Regions from separate parts of the Paraglaciecola sp. QJM3NY_14 genome, predicted to be linked through region 3. Evidence: predicted binding sites of a transcription regulator. Region 3 holds the regulator's gene; each other region holds the start of a gene.
What was found. Region 3 encodes sigma-54, which starts transcription at its own class of promoters, with help from an activator protein. Its sites were predicted from a motif close to GTTGGCACGNNNNTNGNNT; they were not measured.
Positions count from the first base shown of each region.

Region 1 (5,758 bases), 200 kb from region 3:
AGTAACGCGGTTGCACGACGACTACCAATTTTCTTAGCTTGTCTCAACGCAGCAACAGCGTTTTCTTCTTCGCCAAGCAGGGATAACCATTCAGCATAGTACACCGCACTGCCCGCATCTTGCTGCGCAGCTTTTGCCAACCAGTATTGCGCTTTTTGCCGTTGATTCTTGACGATAAAATGATGATAAAGCGCTACCTGAGCATCTACATCACCTTGTGATGCGACGTAGATAAATGCCTTTTCAGAAGCGCGACTGCGTTTTCTACTTGCTTGTAAGTGAGAAAAATACTCCTGAATTTGGGGTGAGCCAGCTAATTTTGAGAAGTGTAACCAATATCCATTGTCAGATTCGATGGCTACTTGGCTTATTCTAGATAACGCTGTCGGGTCGCCATATTGATGAGCTTTATACAAAAAATGGAATGGATTCGATTGTACGGCCGCTTGCGCATTTAGAAAGGCTAAGTAGTAAGTTGAATCACTGCGCCCGGCAAACAGCCAAACCACACAACAAAGCGACAGGCCTACCTTTAGCACTTGTCGTCTCTTAAGCGCAAGCTGCTATTGTGGCCCTTCACTTTCAGCAACGGCTTTATCGCGCAGCATATCAAGCTCAAGTCGCGCATATCTGTGTTCAACATATTCAAATACGTTGGTGCTCAGAGCTAACTTGAAGTAATTCGACGCCACACCGCGGTTACCCAAAGCTGAGTTATATTTTCCCAGATAGAAATACGCTTCACAAAGGCGATCCGTCAACTCTTGCTGACTTTTTACCCCTTGAATTAGGGCGTTTAATAATGCCTGTTCATCTATACGTCCTAGATATAGGTCGACTAAATGTGTCGCCCAGTTGTCTTCGTCTAAGTTTTCACGATTATTGCTTAACGTAATTAATGCATCTGCTTGGTCAAGTTCGCTATGGGCAATAAAGGACCAAAGTGCACGATAAGGATCGGATTCATCATTTCGGTAGAATTCACTAAAATCATTCACGGCTAAATCGGCACGGCCACCGTAATAAAGCGCAATCCCACGATTCAAAAATGCAAATTCATAATCAGGATTAATGTCTAATGTGGCATCAAACGCTTCATAGGCTTGTATAAAATTCATTTGCTGGGTGTAATGTACCCCCAAAGAATTATACGCCTCCGCCATATCTGGTTTAAGACGTATTGCATGATCAAAATCGTATTGGGCTAAACCAGCAAGTCCAACGCTGTCATACAACATGCCGCGTTGATGGAGTAACTCTGCCCTTTCTTGATCTTCTAACGGTGCTTTCTCAAGAATTTGGTTATATCTAGCAATCGCCATTTGCGAACGCACGCTCATGGGCGCAGGTTCAGCGAGTAATAAGTTACTCATCTGTGCTTGGCTTTGCTGAGCTTGATTGCTACTAGCACAACCACTTAATATCAATCCTAAGAATACCAGTGAGAAAAATTTATTTTGCATTGTAATTAGCATAAGAGTAGGCAACGCTCGGTCTAAAATGTGATGGCGATAAAAATGCGGAATCGGCCAGGAAATGAAGCTTAGTAAACAGGCAGGGTGGCGTATTTACCCATAAATGTAAAGACAACGAGAAGGCGAAAATTGCAATCTACTGTATCAAGTTGTAAAAATAATGCACACTAGCCGGCTATTGAGAAAAAAAGCGATACCATTTTGAATAAGCAACAAACTGATTTACAAAGCCTCTTTAATGCCGCTTTGGATGTACAAGCCAAAGCACACGCTCCTTATTCTGATTACAGAGTGGGCTCTGCCCTAGTGGCAGAAGACGGTCAAACGTATACTGGCTGCAACGTAGAAAACGTGTCATTTCCGCTAGGTCAGTGTGCCGAAGGAAACGCCTTAGCAGCGATGGTGGCAGGTGGTGCGAGGCAAGTCCGTGAAATTTTAATTGCCAGCCCAAATGAACACTTTTGCTCACCGTGTGGCGGGTGTCGCCAGCGTATTTTTGAGTTCGCCAGCAAAGACACTTTAGTTCATATGGCCACCAGCGAAGGTGAAATTAAAACGCTTTCCATGAATGAAATTTTACCCTTTGCATTTGAGCAATAAAAACCTCGTTAGCCCTGACGCCTGACAAAGAAAATATTTGCACACAACAGCATTGATTAAAAATCAACCACCGTTATAATATGCCGAGTTTCGAAGCGTACCTAGTTAGAAACGCTACAAATTAAAGCCTGTCTACTTTTTTTACACTGACTGTTGAGCGTCAATTAGCCAAAAGTCTAAGATGTTGGATTAAAAGGATTAATAAGAAGTGGCTCAGTTTGTGCTTTATCGACAATACATATCACAGTTGCAGTTAGGTCGTCGTACAGGAGTAACCTATGACACGTTTATTTAAGAAAGCTAAATTCATATCAGCAGCCGCTTTACTAGCGCTAACTGCATCGCAAAACATTAGCGCCGCTACTATTACCTTAGGTGGTCAAGCGGCCACAGACGGTTCTGGTAAGACAAGCGCCAATGTTAACTCGAACAATACTATCAATGCCATCAGCGACGGTTTCTTTGTAGAAACGTTCGATAGCGCCACCGCAATTCCAGGGCTACCGACTGCAAATGACACAACTTATAATGTGGCAGGCAGTTCTACTGGTTGTGCAATCAACTCACCATTACTTGTTCAACCTAGCTCCACTAACGTGTTAAATGTACGTACAGGTTCAGTGAGAAATGTAGCAGCTGCACCTGCTGGTGACACGACTTGTTATGCTTATACCACACCTGAAACGGTTGGAACTGATAGTTACGTAGACATCGATTACACCAATTTCTTAGCCAACATCGGTACAATAGATGCGTCTTTAGCTGGTTCAAGCATTGACTACCTAGGCTTTTATTGGGGATCAATCGATACCTATAACACCTTTGAGTTTTACTCTGATACTGACCAATTAGTGAAAAGCATTGCTGGTCAAGAAATATTAGATCTTGTTGGTGGTGTTGAAGGTGACAGATTATCTGATAAGTCCAATGTTTACGTGAACATAAACTTCAGCGTTGCTGAAGCTTTCACCCGCTTACGTGTTGTTTCATCTGGCGTAGCCGGTGAGTTCGACAACATCGTGGTTGGTTTATCTAATCGTAATGTACCTGCACCTGCTGGTTTGGCTTTCTTAGGTCTAGGTCTAATCGGCTTCGTATTGCGTAAAAAACTGCAGAAGTAATATTAACAATTCATAAAAAAAGTCGGTTCGCCGACTTTTTTTATGCCTGAAAATAAGCCGCATTAAAGACAAACGCCAACAGTTAAAAAGTCCTCTATTCAGTCCTATTAAGTTGTTAATAATGGGCTGACAAGTTTTTGCTTTACGCAAAGCTTCAATCCCTTATTTAACGTGTTCTTAGTTGCGATTTCCCCCTTAGAAAACTTTACACTAAGCGTGTAAATTTCGTACACATTAGTCACCTATTTTTACGCTTTCGGTATAGATATTTACCGGTCAGAATGCAATACCATGATAATGCTCAATAATTTGTTCTGGCACGGCTTATGCTAATACTTTAGTAGCAGTAACTGTAGCTGCATAACGGAGTTACACATGAAAAATTCAATGACTAAAAACAGTATAAAATTATTTAAAACGACCTTAATCGCTTTGGCAGTTAGCCAGTCTGCGCATGCGGCGGTTATTTCCTTCGGGGGCCAAGCCGCCACTGACGGCTCGGGCAAGACGAGTCTAAAAATCAACGCTGACAACACGATCAATTCTTTGTCCGACGGCTACTTTGTAGAAACGTTTGACAAAGTCACCGCTATCGATGCGCTGCCCTTGACCCAAGATGAAAGCTACAACGTTGCTGGCTCATCAAACGGATGTGCCATCAACTCACCATTAGCCGTTACAGCCAGTGGTTCGTCCGTGCTTAACGTTCGTAAGGGGTCAACTAGGAATGTTGCCGCGGCACCTGCTGGCGATAACACTTGTTATGCTTACACAACGCCTTCCACCGTGGGTGTGGATAGTTTTGTAGATATCGATTACACAAGCTTTCTAGACAGTATAGGAACAACCGTGTCGTCACTTGCTGATTCTCGCGTTAATTATTTAGGCTTTTATTGGGGCTCGGTAGACACCTATAACTCTTTTGAGTTTTACTCTGACGATGCACTCGTGGGCAAAATAACTGGCGCTGAGCTTTTGGCCGAACTAAACGGCACCGCTGGTAACCAAGTCGCGGATTCATCAAATGTCTATGTCAACATAGCCTTTGATGCAAACGAAGCTTTTAACAGACTTCGAGTTATCTCTTCTGGTGTTGCAGGTGAGTTTGACAACATCGTTGTTGGATTAGACAAGCGAGACGTGCCCGCGCCAACCAGCCTTGCTATCTTCAGTTTAGGGCTATTAGGTCTTGGTGTTGGAAAGCGCCTCAAGAAATAATGAATACACTTTACATCAAAGCCGGCTTGCCGGCTTTTTTTATATCCATTTGTTTATTTTTCTTTCACCCTTGAACACTTTGTGCAACGAGCCTATGCAGAAAAGCAAATGCACAGCCTGTGAAGTCCGTCATGAAAAATATGAAGTTTTTATGAATATTAGCCCAAAGCCACCAGCTGTCATGTTTCTGTTTTACTCCGCGATTACTATCCATCCGTTTTTAGCGTGTAAGAGTAAACACAATGAGCAAAACGCTACAAAAGGCTTCACTGTTTTTTCTAAACTCCCATGTAAAACCCCAAGCTTTAGAAATAACGTCCCCTGCGTCTAAACCAAAGAAGATACAAGCGCCTAACGCAATCGATAAGCTGTTCAGAGATCATTGGCGCGATGTGTGCCGCATACTGCACAAATGTTACGGCTCAGGTCCACCAGAGCCAGAAGACGTGGCCCAAGAAGCGTTTAGCCGTATTGCCCAACTACGTGATTTTGAACAAATAGAAGACCCCAAAGCCTATATCATTAAAATAGCGATGAATATTACCCTCAAATCGATAGGACGTTTGTGTAAAACTCGTGAGCTCATTGCACAGCATACTCAACTCCCAGAAGATCAGTGTGATGACGTTTGCCCCGAAACTATTTTGCAGGGTGAGCAACGTGTTGCTGCAATACAAAAAGGCACAGAACAGCTAACTGAGAAGCAACGCGACATTTTGATGCGCGCCCGGATCAAAGGCCAAACGTATTCTGAAATATCCTTAGATACCGGCTGGAGTGTTGCAGATATCTGCCGCCAACTAAACGCGGTAATGGCAATTTTAGAGCGCATTGATGAGCAGGAGAATAACGCCAACGACCAAGCTTTCTCATCACATATGTCGCCCCGCAATATCTCAACAGAGCCAAGGTCATGACACATACAAAGAACAATTCTAGCGACACCGGGCTAAACAATAGCAATCGACCAAGTGTTAAAAAAAGCAATGAGCGCAGCGCGAATCATGAAGTGAATGAAAGCAGTGAATACGAGCAGGCTTCCGGCTCATCCTCGCCTCAAGCCAGAGCCAGAGAATGGTTAACGTACTTATATTGCGGACATACCAGCGCAGACAAACGCGAAGAGTTTGTTGTGTGGCTCAATAGCAGTGACGATAACAAACAAGCTTTTAACCACAGTCAAAAAATATGGCAAACCATAGGCATGACAGATTCTGCGGTAGAATGGATACAGCAACATGCAGATCAACAAACGAACACAGCGCATCTAGTAAAGCCCAAACGTGTATTCGCAAAATCCTTTTTGGCGTTATGCGCAATGGCCGCCAGTGTGGCTTTACTTGC
Region 1 covers NZ_CM149664.1:864,442-870,199, reverse strand. The annotation lists gene AC0VYA_RS03755 (sel1 repeat family protein) at 1-539, opposite strand, end outside; gene nlpI (lipoprotein NlpI) at 564-1,463, opposite strand; gene AC0VYA_RS03745 (cytidine deaminase) at 1,677-2,075, shown strand; gene AC0VYA_RS03740 (PEP-CTERM sorting domain-containing protein) at 2,354-3,196, shown strand; gene AC0VYA_RS03735 (Npun_F0296 family exosortase-dependent surface protein) at 3,572-4,414, shown strand; gene AC0VYA_RS03730 (RNA polymerase sigma factor) at 4,657-5,331, shown strand; gene AC0VYA_RS03725 (FecR family protein) at 5,328-5,758, shown strand, end outside.
Region 1: a site for sigma-54 is predicted at 3,510-3,528, ahead of AC0VYA_RS03735 (Npun_F0296 family exosortase-dependent surface protein). Genes of this name have one in related genera too.

Region 2 (5,758 bases), 790 kb from region 3:
TTAATGGCGATCATCGGCACAAATTTGCTGATATTGGCCATTGCTGCCTTTCTTATCTATTCCGCGTTTGTTGATGATTACCGCGACAACCTCGTTAAAACTATGGGCAGCAACGCCTCTTTGCTGTCAGCGGCAAGCCGCTCAGCGTTACTTTTTCATGATGAGCAAGCAGGCCAGACGATCCTGGCGTCTTTAGCTAAGATCCCAGCCATGCGATTTGCCCAATTACTAGACTCTGAAAAAAAGCGCTTTGCGACTTATACCTGGGACGATGCAAGTTGGGATGTTATGTTAGATGACATCAAACCTGGATACTTTTTTACAAACGATAATCTTTACCTGACCCAAGACATTACCTTAGGTGAGGACGTACTTGGCTACATTGTTTTATCAGCTGATACTCATTCGCTACAGGCTCAGCAGCGACGGTACGGGCGCATAGTACTGTGGGTATTTGCGTTGGGCTCTCTGTTAGCCTACCTCCTGAATTGGCGTATGCAAAAGCGCTTACAGTCACCGGTTAAACGCCTTATTCACTTAGTTGATTACGTCGCCAAAGAAGGCCGTTACGATCAACGTATTTTCAATCGTCGACAAGACGATATTGGGCGCTTGGTCAACGGTATTAACTCTATGCTAGATACCATTGAAGAGCACCAATCAAAGTTGAGCGAACATCATGAACACTTAGAAGGGCTGGTAGAGTTGCGCACAGAGCAATTGTACGAGCGTGCTAATTTTGATGCGTTAACACAACTACCAAATAGACATTCCCTGACAGAAAAAATTAGTCAGGCGATTGAAATAGCCCGTGAGCGTAAAACCAATCTAGCCTTGATGTTTCTCGATTTAGACCGCTTTAAGGTCATAAATGATAGCTTAGGGCACTTCATGGGTGACAAACTGTTAATTGAAGTGGCCAAGAAGATCCAACATAAACTAAGCGACAGTGACGTGGTAGGTCGTTGGGGGGGAGATGAATTCGTTGTGCTAATTCAAAACCCGAAGGAACTCAGCTCAGTGGACAGTTTGGCAAAAGAGATTATCGCATCTTTGAGTCTGCCGCTTATTGTATCTGGACATCAATTACACATCTCTACCAGTATTGGCATTGCGTGTTTTCCTGATGATGGCGACGATGCATCAAGTTTACTTAAACATGCTGACACTAGCATGTATAAGGCAAAAGAATTGGGCCCTGGGCGGTTCCGCTTTTTTGACCAAGACATGTTGAATGACTCAGTGTGGCGATTAGAGCTAGAAACCCAATTGCGCCAAGCCTCCGCTCAACAGCAGTTTGCTTTGGTGTATCAGCCTAAAGTGAATGTGAACGACGAACAACTGGTTGGTTTAGAAGCTTTAATAAGATGGAATAATGGCCAAGAATATATTAATCCAGCCACTTTCTTACCCATAGCAGAAGACATAGGGTTAATGGAATCCATCAGTGTGTGGGTGTTAAAGCAGGCATGCCAGCAGAATGCAGATTGGCAGCGGGCGGGCTTTGATATTGTACCTGTTGCCGTGAACTTACCCGCATCGTTTTTGATGAGTCCCCAGTGCCTCGAGTTGATCAAAGGCGCATTGCATCAATCGGGGTTAGCGGCGCAGTATTTGGAAATAGAAATCACTGAAAATACTTTCATCGCATCTACCGAGTTAGCGGTTGATGTACTGAGTGCAATTCACGGTTTGGGGGTGAAAATCGCCATTGACGATTTTGGAACAGGCTACTCATGTATGAGTTATTTGCGTGACCTACCCATCAATACATTAAAGATAGACGGCATATTTATCAATGATTTGGTTGCGCCAGATTGTGTTCATGAGGGGAACGCTGAAGACCATCACTTACGGGATGAAGGCATAGTGCGCACTATTATCACCTTAGGCAAAAGCCTAGGGTTAAGTACGGTCGCTGAGTGTGTGGAACATGATTATCAAGTGCAGATCTTAAAATCGATGGGTTGTGACATCATCCAAGGCTATTTCTATAGCAAACCTTTAAAAGTGGTCGCACTAGAAGCATATCTCAGTGCGCATGGCCGGGCTGCTAAAGAATCTTAACGTTGATGTGTATTCTCACTGAGCAGGCGTCTTGATAGCGCGAACATTTGACACAGTGCCCAAAGCGTAAGGCTCTAGTATGTAGTTCAAGGCTGTGAATTCGGTGCTATTAACACGCTATGAATGCGCCATAAACAGCTTGTTAAGTTCAAAGTCGCAATGACTGCTAACGAGGGTAGCGTATCCAAATAGTGTCAATTAATGAGAGCATCAGCCAGTAGGAGCGACGGCCAATAAGAGCATCAGCCAATAGGAGCATCAGCCAATAAGAGCGTCAGTCGATAAGCTTGCTCACTAAACAGTGCGCCAATTAAGAAACCTGTTACTGAACGCTTGAACGTAAGCACATGACTCACGCCTGCATTGTCCGCTGAGTCGTGCGACTTTCGAGCAGTCCGCTGAGGCGTAAGACTTTCGAGCAATGCGATACTTGGTGGTCTAGCGGTTAGGGTTTAACTTGCTTAACCAACTGTTGTTGCTCATGCGCGCGACTGCCTTATTTGGGCTTGAAGGCTGAATTGATTGTTGTATGCGGCGTAAGTGCTCTACAAAACGGTTTGTTGAATCTTTAGAGTAAATCATTCTTCTATCTCCTACTCAAAAACAGCAATCTGGTGTCTGCATTAGCAGACAAATAAGCGCTTAACATGGACTTTATACTTTGCTTAAATAGAGCGAAAAAAAGCTCGCTGAGCAGCAAAGACTCGGTGGTCGGGCTGAACCCTAACCAAATGCTTAGTCGTTAGCCGCGTCTTGGACTGCTTCACCAGCACTCTCTATGTCTTCTCCTGCACCGTCAATCGTGGCACACGAGGTTAGTCCAACGACTAGAATACCAACTAATACAACAGAGTTTAAAAATGCTTTTAACGAATTTGCTATCTGGGTTTTCATCATTGTCTTCCTTATGGTTAAGTGATTTCACACTTTGCTTACATATTACTAAGCGATTCTTGTGCCAACTTCTTAAAAATAAAAGGCTTTAAGAATCAATAACTTAAAAATCCGTCTAGCATGGCTAATGTAAAGTGCGTAATTGCTACCCAACTAAGAGATAAAATTTACCTATTTATAACAACTCCTAAAGCACAGAAAGGTGAAATACAGCGTTTGCCACAGTGAGACTCCCCGAGCAACACCTGTTCATTAAGAGCTTACAAAAAAGCCGACCAGTATAGATGGTCGGCTTCGATTAAGTGGTGCAAGCCTCAACTAAATAGGTAAGCGCTGTGCTCGTTACGCGCTTTTCTAAGCGCTTTTATTTAGGCTTCGCAGTACATATTGAAGAATGCCACCGTCATTGAAGTAACTGAACTCATTGGGGGTATCAATGCGGATCTGCGCGTCGAAAGTGAATTCTCCTTGTTCGCCTTTTACCGATACCACTACTTCTTTTTGATCTCCATCTATGGCGTCAATCGAGTACTGCTCCGTGCCGTCTAACTTCAAACTGGCGGCACTGTCGCCTGATTTAAATTGTAGGGGTAGAATACCCATACCTATCAGATTAGAGCGATGAATTCGTTCGTAGCTCTCGGCAATTACCGCTTTGACACCGAGCAACAGTGGACCTTTTGCGGCCCAGTCGCGAGAACTCCCTGTGCCGTACTCTTTGCCCGCAATTACCACCGTTGGCGTGCCTTGTTCTTGATACTTCATTGCTGCATCAAACACAGACATCTGTTCAGCTGATGGTTGAAAGCGCGTCCAGCCGCCTTCTGTACCGGGGGCGAGTTGATTTTTCAATCTGACATTGGCGAATGTTCCACGCATCATAACTTCGTGATTTCCTCGGCGTGAGCCAAAAGAGTTGAAGTCGTGCTCCTCAACACCGTGCGCTTGCAGGTATTGCGCAGCAGGGCCATCAGGGGCAACGCTACCAGCTGGAGAAATATGATCCGTGGTGACCGTATCGCCTAGTTTCAACAAGCAACGGGCATCTTTAATGGCACTGATCGCTTCGGGTTGTTGCTTAATGCCATCGAAAAAGGTGGGCTTTTTAACGTAAGTCGATTCAGGCCAGTTATATTGCTCGCTATCGACCACGTCTAAATTGTTCCAAGTTTCGTCACCCTCAAAAATATGGCTATAACGTTCAGAGAACATGTTGCTATTGACCACATCAGTCACAAGCGCTTGAATCTCTTCATTGCTTGGCCAAATATCACGCAAGTAAACTGGCTTACCGTCTTTACTGGTGCCAAGGGGCTCTTTAAGCAAATCAATTTGCATATTACCAGCTAGCGCGTAGGCGATAACTAACGGGGGAGAGGCAAGGTAATTAGCTTTTACGTCGGAGTGTATACGACCTTCAAAATTACGATTACCTGATAGCACTGAAGTCACATTTAGCTTTTCTTTACGAATAGCAGCGCTGATAGGCTCGGGCAGTGGCCCTGAGTTGCCAATGCAGGTAGTGCAGCCGTAACCAACCAGATGAAAGCCTAAATTTTCGAGCTCATGGGTGAGGTTAGCCTTATTAAGGTATTCGGTAACGACTTGAGAACCAGGCGCGAAGCTTGTTTTCACCCATGGTTTCACTGACAAACCCATTTCACTGGCTTTTTTGGCCAGTAAACCGGCAGCAATCAGCACCGAAGGGTTAGAGGTATTGGTACAACTGGTGATGGCCGCGATCACGACTGCGCCATCGTTGAGGCTGAAACGCTGACCATTGTATTCAACTTCTGATGAGTCCTCACTTTTCTCTGCTTGATGGCCACCTTCTGATTCGAAACGCCCTTTTTCGGGATCTTCGGTGGTGATAATCAATTTTTCCTGCTCAGATAACCACGTACTGAACTTGTCTGCAGCTTCACTTAACGGGATCCTGTCCTGGGGGCGTTTAGGTCCCGCAATCGAGGTTACTACATCACTAAGGTCAATGTGTAGATTCGCATGATAGATTGCGCTTTGCTGAGCTTCGCTGCCCCACATACCCTGTGCTTGGGCATACGCTTTGATCACATTGATATTGCGCTCTTCGCGGCCAGTCAAACGCAGGTAGGTTTCGGTTTGTTCGTCTAACGGGAAGATACCACACGTTGCACCATACTCTGGTGCCATGTTCGCTATGGTAGCTCTGTCGGCTATAGTGAGGTGTTTTACCCCTTCGCCGTAAAATTCGACAAATTTACCGACGACGCCAAATTCGCGTAGCTTTTGAGTAATGGTTAATACTAAATCTGTCGCCGTGGTACCGGGCGGCAAACTGCCGGTAATTTCCATGCCGACTACCTCAGGTATTAGCATGGTGACTGGCTGACCTAACATGGCGGCTTCAGCTTCAATGCCGCCTACACCCCAGCCCAAAATGCCTAAGCCGTTGATCATGGTCGTATGGGAATCTGTGCCTACTAGGGTATCTGGATAGAGCAATGGCTGCTCGTGTTGCTCTTCAATAAAGGTGACACGTGCCAAATATTCTAAGTTCACCTGATGCACAATGCCTTTACCTGGCGGAACCACTTTAAAATTGTCAAACGCCTGCTGACCCCAGCGTAAGAACTGATAGCGTTCTTTATTACGCTGTACTTCCATCGCGGTATTCTTGTCGAAGGCATCGTCTTGGGCGAAATAATCCACCATGACGGAGTGGTCAATAACCAATTCCACGGGTTTTAACGGATTAATTTTTTGCGGGTCGCCTCCTAAATCAACCATGGCATCGCGCATGGCGGCTAAGTCAACT
Region 2 covers NZ_CM149664.1:1,453,850-1,459,607, forward strand. The annotation lists gene AC0VYA_RS06165 (putative bifunctional diguanylate cyclase/phosphodiesterase) at 1-2,067, shown strand, start outside; gene AC0VYA_RS06170 (hypothetical protein) at 2,506-2,649, opposite strand; gene AC0VYA_RS06175 (entericidin A/B family lipoprotein) at 2,803-2,961, opposite strand; gene acnA (aconitate hydratase AcnA) at 3,316-5,758, opposite strand, start outside.
Region 2: a site for sigma-54 is predicted at 3,012-3,030, ahead of AC0VYA_RS06175 (entericidin A/B family lipoprotein). Genes of this name have one in related genera too.

Region 3 (5,758 bases):
TCCCGCATTAAATTACTGGCTTGTGATGTAGATGGGGTGTTCTCTGACGGGCGCATATACATGGGCAATGACGGCGAAGAATTGAAAGCGTTTCATACTCGTGACGGTTTTGGAGTCAAAGCCTTATTAAACATAGGTGTGCACGTTGCGGTTATTACCGGACGTGAATCAAAAATAGTGCACAAACGCATGTCAGCGTTAGGGGTCGAGCATATTATTCAAGGTTGTGAACAGAAAAACGATGCGCTTTTGGCGTTGCAGCGCCAGTTAAAGATAGGCAAAGACGCTACCGCATCCATTGGTGATGATATGCCCGACGTGGGAATGTTTACCTTGAGTAACGTCGCCGTAGCGACACACGATGCCCATCCATTTGTACAGAAACAAGCTCTGTATATTACCCAAATCAATGGGGGCTTTGGTGCTGTACGCGAAGTTTGCGACCTAATTTTGCATGCCAAAGGCAAGTTAAACAAAGTCAGTGGTAGTAGCGTATGAATCGAGTCACCCTCAGTATTGGGTTATTGTTTTTATTGGTCATCGCCATCAACTTACCCGACTGGCTAGCTGATGAGGACTTGATACCGCAAACTGAAACCGAATCTGCTTGGCAACCAAACTACCAAGCAAGTGAAATGCTAAGCACTCTATTTGATAAAGACGGCCGTTTGAGCCATCAGGTCTTTGCTACTAAAATGGAACACTTTGATTTGCTCGGTTTTACTTTATTCAAAGAGCCTCAATACACGATATTTGTTGCGTCACAGACTGCGCCTTGGCAGGTATCAGCCAAAGACGGTACTTTGTATGAAGACAATCGGATCCAATTAGAGAATAATGTCGAGATACGTAATCAAGATGAGCAAGGATTTGCTCGTAGCATTCGCACGGACTTCATCGAGATAAACTTGATCGATAAAACCATGGTGTCTGACCAACCAGTAAAAATATTTGGCCAGCACTATGTCATCAACAGTAACGGTTTTAAAGCCAATTTAACGACCCAACAATATGAGCTACTTGATCATGTGCAAACCATTTATCAACCTCAGCCTTAGCTTAGTTGCCTTAGCAACATTAGCATTTTCCCCATTAAGCATGGCTGGCAAAGAAGATTTCACGCAAGCGATAAAAGTGGACTCGAAGTTTCAGTTCGGGGACGGTAAAACTAAAAAATCTATCTTTCGAGAAGACGTGCACATCAATCAAGGTAGTTTGAATGTGTATGCCGATGAAGTAGAAGTCGACGCGAGTAAAGGCGAAGGTAACGAAGTTTTCATCGCGACGGGTAGCCCGGCTAAATACTCTCAACAACAAGAGCAAGGGGGCAGTATTGAGGCATCAGCCAATCGCATTGAATATCGCAGAGATTTACGCACACTAACCTTAGAAGGCAATGCACAGCTGAAGCAGAACAATAGCAGTGTAAAGGGTGAGTCGATAGTGTTTAACATGGAACTTGAACAAATTGTCGCGCAAGGAGAGAGCGAGAGTGAAAATAGCGGCCGAGTCACGACTATTTTTCAACCAGCCAAGAAATCAGCGAGCAGTAAAAAGCAAACTGACGCGAAAAAGTCCAGTGATGCTGAAGTCAAACCAAAACAGGATGAAACTCCATAATGGCGACGTTAAAAGCCTCGCATTTGGCTAAATCCTATAAATCACGTCAAGTTGTGCGTGATGTCAGTCTAGAAGTGTCCACTGGCCAAATTGTCGGTTTACTTGGTCCAAACGGTGCAGGTAAAACAACCACGTTTTATATGATTGTCGGTTTGGTTCCCTTAGATAAGGGAGAAATCAGTATTGATCAGCAAGATCTTACCCTACAGCCCATGCACATGCGCGCTCGTTTAGGGATTGGTTACTTACCCCAAGAAGCCTCTATTTTTCGAAAACTGACAGTCCATCAAAACTTGATGGCTATCTTGCAGACACGCAAAGAGCTCAGTGCAGAACAAAGAGAACAGCAAGCGGATTCATTACTCGATGAGTTCAATATAAATCATATTCGTAACAGTGCTGGTATGAGTTTGTCTGGAGGTGAACGCCGCCGGGTAGAAATAGCGCGGGCACTGGCAGCCGATCCAGAATTTATTCTGCTCGATGAGCCGTTTGCCGGTGTTGATCCTATTTCAGTTAATGATATTAAAAAAATTATTCAACATTTACGTGACCGTGGTATTGGTGTTTTGATAACCGACCACAATGTAAGAGAGACACTCGATGTGTGTGAGAAAGCTTACATTGTTAGTCATGGTGAACTCATCGCTTCTGGCACGGCAGAAGAAGTATTAAGTGATCAACGTGTAAGAGATGTATACCTAGGCGAACAATTCAGGCTATAGTTAAGCTGAAAAAGCCGCTCATTTTATCGAGATTATACTCAGGCGCTTGGTGAGACATTTACAGTCAATCGAATCAACCACAGCATATTTTTTAGTTTGCAACGGACAGAATAAAGAAGTAAATGAAACCCTCTTTACAATTAAAATTTAGTCAATCACTCACTATGACGCCACAGTTACAGCAAGCTATTCGTTTGTTGCAATTGTCTACGTTAGATTTACAGCAAGAAATTCAAGAAGCCTTGGATTCCAACCCGCTGTTGGAAGTTGAAGAGCCTACGGATCAGGAATCCGGCGATAGTGCGTTAAATGACAATTCCCTCGACCCGTCTTCTAAAGATACCAATGAAATAGTTGATACTAGCAGTGACAACTTAGACTCAAGTGAAGCGTTCGAGAAAAACGAAATCCCAGAAGACTTACCTACGGATACCACTTGGGATGAGTACATCAGTGCTTCTTCCGCACCTGCCTCTAGCATATCCAGTGGTGCCGGCGGTGATGACGAACAAATCTTTCAAGGCGAAACCACAGATAACATTCAAGATCATTTGCTGTGGCAAATGCGTTTAACCCATTTTAGTGATACCGATGTCGCGATTGCGACAGCGATCATTGATTCTATCGATGAGTCTGGTTATTTAACCATGAGCGCTGAAGACGTTCTGGCCAGCATGGATGATGAAGAAATAGAGCTCGATGAAGTGGAATGCGTACTTAAGCGTATTCAAATGTTCGACCCAATTGGGTCTGGCTCTCGTACACCACAAGAATGCTTGCTAGTGCAATTGCGTCAGTTTGCTCCTGATACACCCTGGTTAGAAGAAGCGAAGACCTTGATTGGAGACTATGCCGACCTTTTGGCAAGCAAGGATTACCGTACTTTGATGCGTAAATCTCGCCTTAAAGAGGATGATTTGCGTGAGGTCATGCGTTTACTAAAAACGCTCAATCCGCGTCCAGGCAGCGCCTTGATCAAAGGTGAAGCAGAATACGTTATACCTGATGTGTCAGTGAGTAAGAAAAATGGCCGTTGGACAGTAGAGCTTAACCCAGACAGCCTACCCAAATTGAACGTTAATCAACAGTATGCTGCAATGAGTCGTAGCGCGAAAAACACCAGTGATAGTCAATTTATTCGCTCACACATGCAAGAAGCCAAATGGTTTATTAAAAGTGTTGAGAGCCGAAACGATACCTTATTGAAAGTGTCAAACTGTATAGTACAGCAGCAAATGGGCTTCTTTGAACATGGGCCTGAGATGATGAAGCCTATGGTACTAAATGACGTAGCCGAAATGGTGGATATGCATGAATCTACAATTTCTCGTGTTACCACCCAAAAATATATGCATACCCCTAGAGGTATATTTGAGCTGAAATATTTCTTCTCGAGCCATGTTGCAACTGAGACAGGCGGAGAGTGCTCGTCAACGGCGATACGCGCATTGATTAAAAAGCTGGTCGCAGCTGAAAAACCAAGCAAGCCGTTAAGTGACAGCAAGATTGCTCAATTGTTGGCCGATCAAGGCATCATGGTCGCTCGGCGAACAATAGCAAAGTACCGGGAATCTCTGATGATACCCCCGTCGAACCAACGAAAAAGCCTATTGTAGGCTGATTAAAGAAGGAAGAGGCGATATGCAAATTAATATTACTGGTCACCATGTGGATGTAACCGATTCACTAAAAGATTATGTCGATACTAAATTTACCAAGCTCGAGCGACACTTCGATCAGATCAACAATGTTCACGTCATTCTCAATGTAGAAAAGCTCAACCAAAAAGCGGAAGCGACAATACATTTGAATGGGGCAGATGTATTTGCCACCATGGAACACAACGACATGTATGCGGCAATAGATGGCCTAATCGATAAACTCGATCGGCAAGTTATCAAGCATAAAGAAAAAGCTAAACGCCATTAACCCATCAGGTAAATAATGGAAATATCAAATATTCTTCACCCTGACTGCGTCGTATGCGCAGTTCAGGGGTCTAGCAAAAAGCGCATTTTAGAGCTTATTAGTCAATTGGCATCTGAGCACCTTGTTGAAGTAGACCAAGCGACCATTTTATCCAGTTTAGCGGGGCGCGAGAAAATGGGGTGTACGGGCATTGGTGGTGGTATAGCACTGCCACATGGCCGTATAAAAGGGCTAGAGTCCGCCCTAGGCGTGCTTGTAACGTGCCAACCTCCGGTCCAGTATGACGCCATCGATAACATGCCAGTGGATATCTTCTTTGCTATTTTAGTACCAGAGGAAAAGGCCCAAGAGCACCTACAAACCTTGTCGGCGATAGCCAAAAAATTCGTTGATAAAGACATTTTAAATCGTTTGCGCAGTGCAACCACAGACCAAGAATTATTTCAGGTACTCAGTTAATTATGAAGCTTATTATCATCAGTGGGCGTTCAGGCTCAGGGAAGTCCATCGTTTTACGTTCACTGGAAGATTTAGGCTATTACTGCGTTGATAATATCCCCGTCAATTTATTGCCTACTTTGACCCATACCGTCGCTGACGAGTACGATCAGGTCGCGGTCAGCATTGACGTGCGAAATTTACCCAAAGATCCCAACGAATTGGTGGAAATACTCGACTACTTGCCGTCAACGTGGGAAATGACCATATTGTATTTGGATGCCAGCGATGACGTACTGATTAAGCGTTTCAGTGAAACCCGCCGCTTGCACCCGTTGTCTAAGCAAAACAAATCCTTGTCTGGTGCTATTCAAGCAGAAAGCCAGTTATTGGCGCCGATAGCCGAACGTGCAGATTTATATATAGACACAGATCAATTATCAATTCACCAGCTGGCCGAATTGGTGCGCGAGCGAATATTAGGTAAAAAAAGCTCGCGCTTAGTTTTGGTTTTTGAAAGCTTTGGTTTTAAACACGGTATTCCTAAAGATGCGGATTATGTATTTGATGCGCGTTTCTTACCCAACCCGCACTGGGAGCCAGATTTAAAACCCCTTACTGGACTTGATTCCCCCGTCGAGATTTTTCTTGGCTCACAACCTATAGTCACTAAATTTATTTGGCAAATTCAGAATCTGATTTCTACTTGGTTACCACATTTAGAACGTAATAATCGTAGTTATGTGACAATCGCCATCGGGTGTACTGGCGGTCAGCACCGCTCTGTGTACGTAGTGGAAATGTTAGCCAAAACATTTAGTACCTCGCACCCTGATGTGCAAATACGTCATCGCGAGTTAAACCGATGAGTGAGCGATTAGAAAAAACCCTACTCATAGTGAACAAGTTAGGGCTGCATGCCAGAGCGGCGACTCAATTGGTTAAGCTTGCGAATCAATTTGAAGCTGAAGTCACTATTGTTCAGGATGATAAAAGTGCCTCAGCAAGCAGTGTGCTGGGCCTAATGATGTTAGAGAGTTGCCAAG
Region 3 covers NZ_CM149664.1:664,935-670,692, forward strand. The annotation lists gene kdsC (3-deoxy-manno-octulosonate-8-phosphatase KdsC) at 1-498, shown strand, start outside; gene lptC (LPS export ABC transporter periplasmic protein LptC) at 495-1,058, shown strand; gene lptA (lipopolysaccharide transport periplasmic protein LptA) at 1,099-1,620, shown strand; gene lptB (LPS export ABC transporter ATP-binding protein) at 1,620-2,345, shown strand; gene AC0VYA_RS02915 (RNA polymerase factor sigma-54) at 2,468-3,961, shown strand; gene hpf (ribosome hibernation promoting factor) at 3,987-4,274, shown strand; gene ptsN (PTS IIA-like nitrogen regulatory protein PtsN) at 4,290-4,733, shown strand; gene rapZ (RNase adapter RapZ) at 4,736-5,581, shown strand; gene AC0VYA_RS02935 (HPr family phosphocarrier protein) at 5,578-5,758, shown strand, end outside.